One region of the Planococcus dechangensis genome, then DNA from elsewhere that is predicted to be linked to it. Evidence: riboswitches for the same ligand, from Rfam matches in the RefSeq annotation. Region 1 holds a riboswitch; the other holds the start of a gene.
What was found. Region 1 has a riboswitch for S-adenosylmethionine ahead of ACFO5U_RS15195 (transporter substrate-binding domain-containing protein). Riboswitches for the same ligand answer to the same signal wherever they lie in the genome.

Region 1 (6,301 bases):
TCCATCTTCGGTTAGCCAACCAGTAATTAAATCATCTAATACTTTAGTTTCAATATTGGTAAAGCCTGTTTGTTCCAATTCAGATATGACTGTCTCATAATTTTCTCCCCCGAGTTCATCAGAAGACTTGCCTACCTTTAGTACGTTAGGATTTTCTTCATCAGTACAAGCTGTAATAGTAGCAATTGCAACTGCCAAGACTAGGAACATCAATATTTTCTTCATAGTAATCCTCCTTTTTCTTAAATGTATAAAATTAACATTTGTTTTTTAAAATATTATAACACTCTAGTCTTATTGTTCACTAAAATATTTATTACTTTCTTTTAAGTTACTGTTGTTATTTTTCACTTGATTTTCACCATAATTTTATACACTATTAAACTTCAAACTTAATCCAATCTCGAAAGTATTTATCAAGTTAAAAGTCACTTATTGTTTATATATATGCATTCTGTCATTTTAAAAATTGAGTAGATCAACTTCGATACATTTCATCATATTTAATTAAATGTAAATGAATTTTCCAGATAACCATTGGCATACAAAAAAACCAAACAAATTGTTCTCGAATGAACGAACTGATTGGTTTATCATGAGAATAATTTTTAAACTTCTGGCCATTTGAATTCGCCGTGGTAATACTTCCCCTTTAGACGACTCAGATCGTATTCCCATTCTGCAATGGCATGTTGATATTTCAGTTCTCCATTTGATTGCTTTTTTCTTATCCTAATATTTGCACTGATGATACTAACTACTTTTCTAAGTCCTAACTCGGGGACTGCTCTATTAAGAACATTCCACCTTTCACTTCTAGTAGCACCACTGATTCGGTAGCCCATTTTATTCAATTCGCTTTGTTCACTGAATAAAGTATCTTTAGTCGGGGCATATGATGATGGTTTTTCTATAACATTTGAAGTGGGCTGAATTTCAGCCTTTTTAGTATCTTTGGTTTGAGTTTCAAAATGCTTTATATTTGAAAACTGTCGATACTTAATCACTAATGGCGAGTATCGTTTCTGCAGCTTATTAAACTCTTCGTCAACCATATACAATTCTTTATTCAATAAATCAATAAAAATGGTTTCTACTTCTGTGTATAGGTAAACTTCACGTGAATTTTTAGTTTCATAAAGTGGCAATATGGCTTCTCTCTCGACTAAGTTATATTTTCGAATAAATTGTTCAAGAGTTGAGTAATCTACAATATTTATTTTATAACGATAAATAGTCGGTTTTAAGGAGTCGTTTAAAGAAGCAAGGTCGTTCATAGCTGACGGAAGGCTAGAAGTTGAGTTTTCATAATAAGATTTTTCCCGTTTTTTCTTTTCAGTTGCTGCTTTCAAATCATTTCTTACTTGCATTAATGTTTTTTCCCATTCATTTTCTTTAGTGCTATTCTCAACTGGATTTAAAGATGCTTTTGCTAAGGGCTTTTTTTCTTCAGAGTGCTTGGTATTTCGAGGCGAAGATTCTTTCTTACTATTAGCTGTCGCTATTTCCAATCGGCCTTGAAGCACTACACCTTCTTCTTCGCTTACTTTAAGTTTCTCCCTTAACTCATCAATTGCTTTTTGCTGACTCTCTATTTTTTCTTTTTGTTGATGTTCTATTTCTTCTTTTTTCTCTTTGTATTTTTGAAGCTCTATTATTTCTTCTTGTTGACGTTTAACGGTTTTTTCATGTTCAGACATCAGCTTTTTAATTTCTGCTTCAGCTGCTGTAACAGCCTCCATAATTTTTGATTTAAAATCCATATCAACGTTCCTTCCTGCTCTTAAATGGATATATTATACAATCAATTTAATCATAGCATATGTCTCCAGAAGTCGGATCTGCTAAAATTCCAAGTCAAAAAGCAGATTTTATTAAAACCTGCTGTATCTGTAATTAAAATGTTTTTATACATTCTACTATTAGATAATCTTCAAAAAGCATATAAGATATATTGGTTTTACCGATTTCGCTTTCTTATACTAAATAGCAACTGTTTGATTTGAATTCAAACTTTTTATAAGGGTTTTCAGGTAAGGGGGTAAGTTATCACCCAATAAAACCAACTAATTTCATAGGAATACATATTGACGTATATTTCCAGGGGTGTTATGGTTTTAAACATAGCTGAATAGTTAATACGTTCTTATCATGAGAGGTGGAGGGATTGGCCCTGCGAAGCCTCGGCAGCGGACTCATTTTTGAGTACTGTGCCAAGTCCAACAAGCAAAATGCTTGAGAGATAAGAAGAGATGTATTCTTTTTCGAGATGCCAACCTCTTCTTATTGAAGAGGTTTTTTTGTTGGGTTCATGAGGAATTATTGCTGTTGCGCTAATATCAAAAAGGATGGTGCCATACATATGGAAAAATCAAAACAGCTTTTACTTTTCGTACTGATTTTAGCAACAGCGTTGATCGCGGCCGCTTGCGGAAGCGAGGATGCCGACAGTTCCGCAAATGCTTCTGAAGCAAGCGAGTCAGGTGAACAGAATTCTTGGGAACGAATCGAAGAATCAGGCAAATTGGTCGTCGGTACGGAAGGCTTATATTTCCCAGTCACTTATTTTGATGAAACAACAAAAGAACTGACCGGCTTTGATGTGGAAGTCGTGCGTGCACTCGGAGATAAGCTTGGACTCGAAGTCGAATTTAAAACGATGGAGTTTGACGGCCTCCTTCCTGCACTGCGAAACAACCAGATCGATGTGGCAGCCAATGATTTTTCCATTACGGAAGAACGCCTGGAGAAATTTGATTTCACAGTACCTGTGAAGCACTCATATGGATCCGCACTCGTCCGGGAAAGCGATAACTCGGAAATCGATACAGTAGATGATTTGGAAGGCAAAAAAGTCGGCGGCGCTGCAACGAGCAATTATTCAGATTATGCCAAAGAGCAAGGCGCCGAAGTCATCGTCTACACAGGATCGGATACCGTGCTCCCTGAAATCGTTCAAGGACGCGTAGATGCGACACTGAATGATTATTTAGTATTGATTCAAGCACTTGAACAATTCGACAAGCCTGGGTTAAAGCTCGCGGAAAACGTGAAGTTTTTACCTAACAGCAGCGGCTTGGTCTTGCAAAAAGACAGCCCTGAATTAAAAGAAAAACTTGATGACGCGCTTACAGAACTAATCGAAGATGGTACCGTCACAGAAATCGCACTCGAATTTTTAGGTGCCGATGTGACAGAACCGGTAGACGTTGAATAATCCACAAGGGGAATCCTTTGATTCCTCTTTTTTCTATCATATGCAGTTAAAGGAGTCAGTATATGTCCGAGTTTAAATGGGAATATCTTTTTAATTTAGAAGTGGCAATAGATGCCCTTCCCTTCATCTTAGAGGGAGCCTGGTATACTTTGCTGATTGCAATTGTGAGCATGGTGCTCGCTCTTGTTCTTGGATTGTTTGTCGCCTTAGCCCGCATGAACAAACTAAAATTAGTTTCATATCCGGCGCGCCTATTCATCTCATTCATGCGCGGAACCCCGCTCCTCGTCCTTTTATTCATTCTCTATTTTGGGTTCCCAATGATTGGCATCGATATGCAACCATTGACGGCCGCTATCATCGGCATCAGCGTCCACTTTTCCGCTTACACAGCAGAAGTAATCCGGTCAGCCATCTCGTCTGTGGCGAAAGGCCAATGGGAAGCTGCGGAAACATTGAGAATGACATACTGGCAAACAATGCGCCGCATCATTTTGCCGCAAGGGACGCGCATTGCACTGCCTCCTCTATCAAGTGTTTTTATGGATATCATCAAAGGCACCTCGCTTGCGATGGTCATTACGGTATCCGAGATGTTTTACCGGGCCAAGGTCGTCGTCGGACAAACGTACGAAAGCCTAACTTTGTATATTTTGGTGGCACTCATTTACTGGGCGATTTGCTCAGTCGTTACCGTCCTGCAGGATTATTTAGAGAAAAAAGCAAACCGTTATGTCAACGCGTGATCGGAGGATTGGGAAATGATTAAAGTCGATAAACTCAGCAAGAAATTCAATGACAACGAAGTGTTGAAGTCCATCTCCCTTGAAATCGCGCAAGGGGAAGTTATCAGCATCATCGGCCCTTCCGGCTCCGGAAAAACTACATTGCTACGATGCTTAAATTTATTGGAATCGCCATCCTCGGGTTCGCTTCAAATTAAAGATGTGACTGTCGCATTCAGTGGAAAAGCCCCATCGAAAAAGCAGAAAGTCGACGTCCAGCAATATTCGGGCATGGTCTTTCAGCACTTTCATTTGTTCCCGCATAAAACGGTCATTGAAAACATTATCGAAGCCCCACTGATCGTCCAAAAACGGGACAAGCAAGAAGTCATTGCCGAAGCGGAAGAGTTGCTGCAAAAAGTTGGCTTGATCGCGCATAAAAACCATTATCCCGAACAGCTTTCCGGCGGTCAAAAACAGCGGGCAGCCATTGCGCGCATTCTGGCCCTTAAGCCCGAAGTGCTGCTGTTCGACGAGCCGACGTCTGCGCTAGACCCTGAACTGGTCGGTGAAGTATTGACCGTCATTAAAGACTTGGCGAGAGACGGCCAAACGATGATCATCGTCACGCACGAAATGCACTTTGCCCGTGAAGTCTCGGACCGCGTCGTTTTCATCGCGGACGGCTATATTGTGGAACAAGGAAAACCGGACACTCTGTTTTCATCCCCTCAAGAAGAACGCACGAAGAAATTTTTACAAAAAGTGCTTGTCCGTTAAGTTAATGAATATAAAAAACAGCCCAGTTCAATGAACTGGGCTGTTTTTTATCGCACGACCGAAACCTGTGCTTTTACGAACCAAGCAACGCTTCGTCAAATGCGAACAGCGCCTCGTTGATTTCAAAAATATTGTATTGTTCACGCTCGATGAAATAACGGACGATCAAATCGAATTTATGGCTGTTCGACAATGTATAGCCCGCTGTTCGAAGCAACTCTTCTGTCTCGTGAAGATCCAATTGGAGCGCGACGGCAAATGCAACAATGGTCTTCTTCTTCGGCGTATAGCCGGGGGAGTTTTTGATTTTGGAAAACAGCTTTTTGTCGATATTGGCTTTTTTATAGGTCTCGGCATCGGTCATAGCTTTGTCGTCAATAAACCGAAGCAGCCGCCTGGAAAAGGATTCGTCCATGCCATCGAGAATATCCTCCAGGCTAAGTTCCATGGCGTGTACTTGGATTTCCTCTTCTTGAACCTCCAAGATAGGTTGTGAAGCACGCTTTCTGCGGTAGCGGCTATCCTTTTTCTCCAATGCCTTTACTTCATTTTCATCAATAAACGCGGCAATCGAGTCGTACAATTTTTCACTGATGCCCAACGACTGCCTGTCGAAAACCACTACATAAACATGCATTTCGTGATCCATCAAAAAGCGTTCGATTTCCGACATGGCGATCCGCAGCGCCGGCTCTTTCGGATAGCCGAAGATGCCGGTGGAGATGAGGGGAAACGAAATCGACTCACAGCCCAGACGGTGCGCCAGTTCGAGCGAATTGCGGTAACAATTCCGCAGCAGCGCTTCTTCGTTGCTCGATCCACCTTGCCAGACCGGACCCACCGTGTGGATGATAAAGTCGGCCTCCAGCGCAAACGCCTCCGTAGCCACCGCTTCACCGACCGCACAATGGCCGATCTGATCGCATGCCCGTTGCAGCTCTTTGGCACCCGCCGCATGGAAGATCGCGCCGCACACACCGCCGCCCATCTTCAAGGAAGTGTTCGCGGCATTGACGATTGCGCCGGTTTTCATTTTGGTGATGTCGTTCCGTACAATTTCCAGTGGCATGTGGCCGACTCCTCTCGATATTGAATTGTGTCATGCACAGGGACACCATCCAACACAAATCCTTCTAACACGGGGTTTTAGCCGTCGGAATTGTGTCGTGCACAGGGACATTACTCAATTCATGGATAGGAAAATATAGAGAAACAAAAACAAGCTCCCAGGGATGAGGATCAGCGTCAGGATGGAAAAGGCTCTTTGCTTTTTGCCCGGTGTCATGCGCATAGCAATATAAAATAATCCGAGCGCCAAAAAGAAAGTCAGCGCCAGCGAAATAATAAATGGACTGAGCACTCCCCATAATTGGCCAGGTTGAATGGTATGTAAGATAGGCAATTTCATAAACCTCTTTTCACCGTATTTAAAGGATATAACCGAATGAGCGGCGACGATGTCGGCAGCTCTTCTGTATTCAGTATAATCTATTCCGTGCTTTCCTTACAGGTTTTCTGTCAACATCTTGTCCCATTTGCACCCCCTCTGCTTGAGCCACACGATCATTCCCCTCATTCA
Region 2 (6,301 bases), on a different contig from region 1:
ATGCCGGTCGACGTTCTTAAGGCGAAAATATCGGCTTTTTTGGCCGATGCCACATCCACTCGTTTGCTCCCGATCTCCACGATGCCGCTCGTCGGCTGCTCGAGGAAATTGATGCAGCGCAAAAGCGTCGATTTCCCGGAGCCACTTGGTCCCAAAACCGCCACCACTTCGCCTTTATCGACAGTGAGGTTAATTCCTTTCAACACATGATGGCTATCGTAATATTTATGAATATTTTCCAATTTGATCATCAGGCAATCCCTCTTTCATATCTGCGCGCCCGCTTCTCGATTTTCACCAGCAATCGCTCGACGGCGATGCACAAAATCCAATAGACGATCGATACCGCAATATACACTTCAAAAAACGCCAAGCCGCGGGACCCGAGGATTTTCGCTTGCCCCATAATATCGATGACACCGATGATGAACACAAGCGAAGTGTCTTTGATTGTGCTGATGAACATATTGCCGAGGTTCGGAATCGCCACCGATAAGGCTTGCGGGAAAATGATTTTCAGCATCATCTGCGTCGGGGTCATGCCGATTGCTTTGGCTGCCTCAAACTGCCCTCGGTCCACCGATTCGATCGCCGAACGGATCGTCTCCGACAAATAAGCACCCAAATTGATGGAAAACGCCACGAGCGCATACACTTCCGGGGGAATGCTGTTGACGTCCGCCGACATGAGCCAGCCGTATTCTATTTGAAGAAAATAAATGATTTTCGGGATTCCGTAAAACACGAGGTAGATCTGCACCAAAAGCGGTGTTCCGCGGATAAATGATACGTAAATGGATGAAATGACATTCAGCACTGGCACTTTGTATATTTTGATCAATGCAGCAGCCATTCCGATGAATAAACTCAAAATCAATGAGCCGACAGCGATGCCGATCGTTATGGGCAGCCTCGAAACAATGGCAGGAAAGCTTTCGATCAAGAAATTCAAATCTAGTAAATTTTCCATGGTCTCTGTCCTTCCACTGGCTTATTCGGGGATGTAGTCGCCGCCGGTCCATTTGGTCGACAGTTCAGACAAAGTGCCGTCTTGTTTCAATTGCTCAATGATCGGGTCCAGTAAAGCCTTCAACTCTTCGCCATCTTCCCCGTTTTTCAAGACGATTCCCATGTCGTCGTTGACGAGCGACTGCCCAACAATTTCTACGCCCAAATCATTTTTTTCCAATACCTCATTCATCATGATCGGATCATTGACATACGCATCAACGCGGCCATTTTGCACATCCTGCAAAATCTCCGAAGGGTTGCCGCTTTCGCTGTACTTCAAGTTGATTGGCTCATCAGCCGTCTCGTTGTATTCCTCCAACAACAACGTGTACGAATCGCCCGCCAACGCCCCGACTGCCTTGCCTTCCAAATCTTCAATCGTTTGGATGTCTTCTCTTCCACTCGCTACGGCAATGACCGTTTCCGCTGCAAAATACGATTCGTCCGTGAACAAGTATTTTTCTTGGCGCTCCGGTGTTTTCGCTACTTGGTCGGCGATCGCCTGGATTTTATTCGACTCGAGCGCCAGGAACATGCTGTCCCACGGCACGGCGACAAACTCGAACGTATAGCCGTCCAATTGCTCGTCGATCGCTTTCACGACGTCGACGTCATAGCCTGTCAATTGGTTGTTGTCGTCCGCAAAAGCAAAGGGCGGATAGTCGTTTTGCGTACCAACCAAAATCACTTGATCGCCCGTGGCGCTTACCGCTTCCTCTGATGAACAGCCGCCGAGTGCGCCGATGCTTCCTAATAAAACTAATGATGAGAGTATGTATTGGTTTCTTGTCATGTCCCTAGCTCCTTTTTTATGTGGATTTATTTTATTGTGCCTTCCATTTCAGCCGATGCGTTGCTGGCCTCCTTTTTGATGCAAAAAAACCTCTTTCAAATAGAAAGAGGTTTGGACCAATTTCTTATCTCTCAGAATGACGCCATTCTGCAGGAATTAGCACCTCTCATTAAAAATGATGGTTGCTGGACTTCACAGGGCCTGTCCCTCAGTCTCTCTGGATAAGTTATTTAATTATTTAACATATTACCGATAGTATTTGACATTGCCCTTTGTGTCAAACACATTTTTTCGCTTTATCGTGGAACTGCATAAAAATGTAAGCCCTTTAATTTCTTGCAAGATGTTGCTGCGCGTAGGTTTTGCTTTCCACTTAAGTTGCTTAAAAATAAATAAAATCTATCGGTAAAGGGGCTAGTTTTCAAAAACTCTGCTTCTCAGTTAAGCTAAAGAAAAAATTGACAAGTCTCAAAATATTCCATACGATCGACTAATACTTAGAGGCCGTAACCTATTCATGCAAGCCCATTCATACAACTCTCATACAGAACGGAGTGAAGTGAAGATGACCGAAAAAACGATTTTTGACGTCGCCATTATCGGCGCCGGAACGATGGGGATGGCTGCCGGCGCTTTTTTGGCACAACAAGACGCCAAGACCTTATTGATCGATGCGTTCGATCCCCCTCATAGCCAAGCAAGCCATCACGGGGATACCCGCTTAATACGCCATGCTTACGGCGAAGGCAGACATTACGTTGCGTTAGTGTTACGTGCACAGCAATTATGGGAAGACTTGGAGAGGCAAACCGGTTTTAAGATTTTCGACAACACCGGCGTCATCGGACTCGGCCCGAATGACTCCCCCTTTCTGCTGGAAATGATCGCGTCTGCGAGAAGCTACGACTTGCCGCTGGATGTATTAAGCAGCCAGGAGATTCAAGAAAGATGGCCTGGTTTTACAGTACCGGATCATTTCATCGGCTGTTTTGAAGCGCAAGCGGGCGTGCTTTACAGCGAAAATGCCATCCGTGCGTATAAAGAATTGGCCATTCGAAACGGGGTGGAATTCATCCCGAATACCCCGGTTCGAGACATCGATCTGAATGACGTGCATGGCGTGAAAATTTCCACCGGGCAGTCTGTTTTTTATGCAAAAAAAGTGATCGTTACGACCGGTGCATGGGCGGCGAAATTATTGCCGGACCTGAAGCTGCCGATTCAGCCGACACGCAAAGCCGTCGGGTGGTTCGATGCGCCTGCCATGTATGACGCGGTGGATTTCCCGGGATTTTTTGTGGAAGACCACGACATGATGTTTTACGGTTTCCCGAGCATAGACGGAGCCGGCGTGAAAATCGGCAGGTCCGACGGCGGACAACCGATCGACCCGAATGAGCACACACAGAACTTCGGGTTATACGACAGCGATGAAGGCGACTTGAGACAGTTCCTCGACCTTTACATGCCCGGAGCCGGCGGAGCGCTCAAACAAGGGAAAACCTGTTTGTATACCGTCTCTGATGACCATCATTTCATCATCGACCACCACCCCGATAACGACCGCGTCATTTTCGCCTGCGGCTTTACAGGACACGGCTTCAAATTCGGCAGCGTCATGGGCGAAGTACTGAGCCAAATGGCATTGGACGGCAAGAGCCAATACGACATCACCCCGTTTTCACTCAAGCGTTTTGGATTGTGATGCAATCGAAAAGAGACCGTCCCATTAATAAAGGACAGTCTCTTTTTCGATGGTGATGACTTGTTGGGTGTCCGCCGCTTCCATAATGCCCAAGATGACTTTCAGCGATTTCAACGCATCTTCGCCCGTCACCAGCGGATCCTGATCCAAGCGAATCGAATCGATGAACGCGTCAATGACGCCACTCGGGGTTTGGTTATCATTTGTTTGCATCGCTTCCAATTGATAATTCACTTTCTCGCCGGAGTGCATGATGAGTTGCAGCTGATAGTCGTCGTCATGGTAAATTTTCATAATGCCCTTTTCGCAATAAAGGATGGTGCTATTGTCTTCTTCGCCGTAATAGGTCCAGGAAAACGCCGCATTGCCGAGACGCCCTTTTTCGGTCACCAAGCTGCACACAAGATTATCGCACACTTCAATCTGCTCGCCGTTTTCATCGACTTTGTGCAAAGCCCCTTGAAACGCGCTCACTTGGACAATCTCGTCGTCCAATAAATAATGCAGCAAGTCGATTTTGTGGATGCCTAGATCTCCGCCGACGCCGAATCCAGAACGCTCTTTTTTGAAAAACCAAGTGGAATTGCTCTTATTGATGCCCCAAGTTTCAGGTCCTGCATGGCCGAATGCGGTGCGGAACGTCAAAATCTTTCCGAGTTCCCCGCTGGACAAGATTTCCCGGGCTTTTTGGTGCGCACGTGTAAAGCGCTGGTTATGGTCGACCATCAGCTTTTTTCCGGATTGTTTCTGGGCCGCCACAATTTCCGCAGCATGCGCCAGTGTCAACGAAATCGGCTTTTCGCACAGCACATGCTTGCCGCTCAACAGCGCTTGCGTAGTGAACAGATGGTGGTGTTCATTCGACGAACAATCGCTGATGGCGATAATGTCCGGATCGTTGAATAATTCCTCGACACGCTCTACATTCCTGCCGCCGAACAATTCGACCATCGCTTCGGAACGATGCAGGTTGCGGTCGTAAAAGACGATGCTTTCGACATGCGGATTCGCTAAATATTCCGGTGCATGGCGCGTTTTTGTGATTCCCCCGCACCCGATAATGCCCACTTTCATGCCCATCTGATCCCCCCTGTTTTCTTTCTATCATAAACTACACCGGTGGAAACTCACACCTTATCTATGGGCAAACCGGGAGAAAACTAAACTTCCTTTGTCCATAACGCTTCTCTCAATTAGGAAAGATTCGATGAGAAAATATCCTTCTTAAACATTAGTTAGTTATCTCGAAATATTTGATTGCTATTTATTTCACTATTTATTCCCCGCTTTTTGTTTGTGCAGATTTGTATCCAACGCCCTTTTATTATTGACTTTTCTTACTCCCATAAAGAAAGCGTTTACACGAAAGGGTTCTCTTTGACAAAATTCCCGTTTCATATGACAATGGAAATAGAATTAGAATCATTATAATCAGATAACTATATTAATTGAGGTGAATTACTTCAATTTTTTTTTATGTTATCGATTATGGTCATTCTAAAAAAATATTCAGGAGGTAATTATTTTATGTCTTTGATCGGAAAAGAAATCCAACCATTCCATGCGTCAGCTTACCAGGCGGCAAGCGGCGAATTTATCGAGGTCACTGAAGAAAACATGAAAGGCCAGTGGAGCGTTGTGTGCTTCTACCCAGCAGACTTCACATTCGTTTGCCCGACTGAACTTGAGGATCTCCAAAACCAATACGCGACTTTGAAAGAGCTTGGCGTGGAAGTGTATTCCGTTTCTACAGATACGCACTTCACCCATAAAGCTTGGCACGACCATTCAGATGCAATCGGCAAAATCGAATACACGATGATCGGTGACCCGTCGCAACGCATCTCACGCGGATTCGACGTTCTTAACGAAGAAGAAGGACTCGCACAGCGCGGCACATTCATCGTAGACCCTGACGGCATCGTCCAAGCTGCAGAAATCAACGCAGACGGCATCGGCCGCGACGCAAGCACGCTTGTCGGCAAAATCAGAGCCGCACAATACGTGCGCAACAACCCAGGCGAAGTATGCCCGGCTAAATGGGAAGAAGGCGGCGACACATTGAAGCCAAGCCTTGACCTCGTAGGCAAAATTTAAGGAGTTTTGACGATGATACTAGATGCGCAAATCAAAGCACAATTAGAGCAATACTTGCAGCTTTTGGAAGGCGACGTGCTGCTCCAAATGAGCGCCGGTTCCGACAAGGTATCAAAAGATATGGTCGATTTGGTGGAAGAACTATCCGCCATGTCCCCGCGCATTCAAGTAGAGCGCACTGAGCTTGAGAGAACCCCGAGCTTTAGCGTCAACCGTCCAGGCGAAGAGATGGGCATCATATTTGCGGGCATTCCACTCGGCCATGAGTTCACGTCACTCGTTCTTGCCCTATTGCAAGTGAGCGGACGTGCGCCGAAAGCCGAACAGAAAACGATGGACCAGATCAAAGCGCTCGAAGGCACATACCATTTCGAGTCGTATATTAGTCTAAGCTGCCAGAACTGCCCGGAAGTCGTGCAATCACTCAATTTGATGAGCGTCCTCAACCCGAACATCACACATACGATGATCGACGGCGCGGCGTTCAAAGAAGAAGTTGAAAGCAAAGACATCATGGCCGTTCCAACGGTCTTCTTAAACGGCGAATCGTTCGCGAGCGGCCGCATGTCGCTTGAAGAATTGCTTGCGAAACTCGGCAGCGCGCCCGATGCTTCCGAATTCGATGGCAAAGAGCCGTTTGACGTGCTCGTTGTCGGTGGCGGGCCGGCTGGAGCCAGCGCAGCGATTTATGCGGC

Region 2: linked by a shared signal. The riboswitch ahead of ACFO5U_RS12470 (transporter substrate-binding domain-containing protein) and the one ahead of ACFO5U_RS15195 (transporter substrate-binding domain-containing protein) in region 1 are both predicted to bind S-adenosylmethionine.

Annotation. Positions count from the first base shown of each region.
Region 1 covers NZ_JBHSGL010000015.1:166,804-173,104, reverse strand. Annotated here, with positions in the region: gene ACFO5U_RS15205 (DUF4839 domain-containing protein) at 1-225, opposite strand, end outside; gene ACFO5U_RS15200 (hypothetical protein) at 609-1,763, opposite strand; SAM riboswitch class I at 2,144-2,249, shown strand; gene ACFO5U_RS15195 (transporter substrate-binding domain-containing protein) at 2,363-3,217, shown strand; gene ACFO5U_RS15190 (amino acid ABC transporter permease) at 3,280-3,963, shown strand; gene ACFO5U_RS15185 (amino acid ABC transporter ATP-binding protein) at 3,979-4,722, shown strand; gene ACFO5U_RS15180 (macro domain-containing protein) at 4,796-5,791, opposite strand; gene ACFO5U_RS15175 (hypothetical protein) at 5,906-6,124, opposite strand.
Region 2 covers NZ_JBHSGL010000005.1:1,883,379-1,889,679, forward strand. Annotated here, with positions in the region: gene ACFO5U_RS12460 (amino acid ABC transporter ATP-binding protein) at 1-251, opposite strand, end outside; gene ACFO5U_RS12465 (amino acid ABC transporter permease) at 251-970, opposite strand; gene ACFO5U_RS12470 (transporter substrate-binding domain-containing protein) at 992-1,804, opposite strand; SAM riboswitch class I at 1,926-2,032, opposite strand; gene solA (N-methyl-L-tryptophan oxidase) at 2,370-3,509, shown strand; gene ACFO5U_RS12480 (Gfo/Idh/MocA family protein) at 3,534-4,589, opposite strand; gene ahpC (alkyl hydroperoxide reductase subunit C) at 5,037-5,606, shown strand; gene ahpF (alkyl hydroperoxide reductase subunit F) at 5,619-6,301, shown strand, end outside.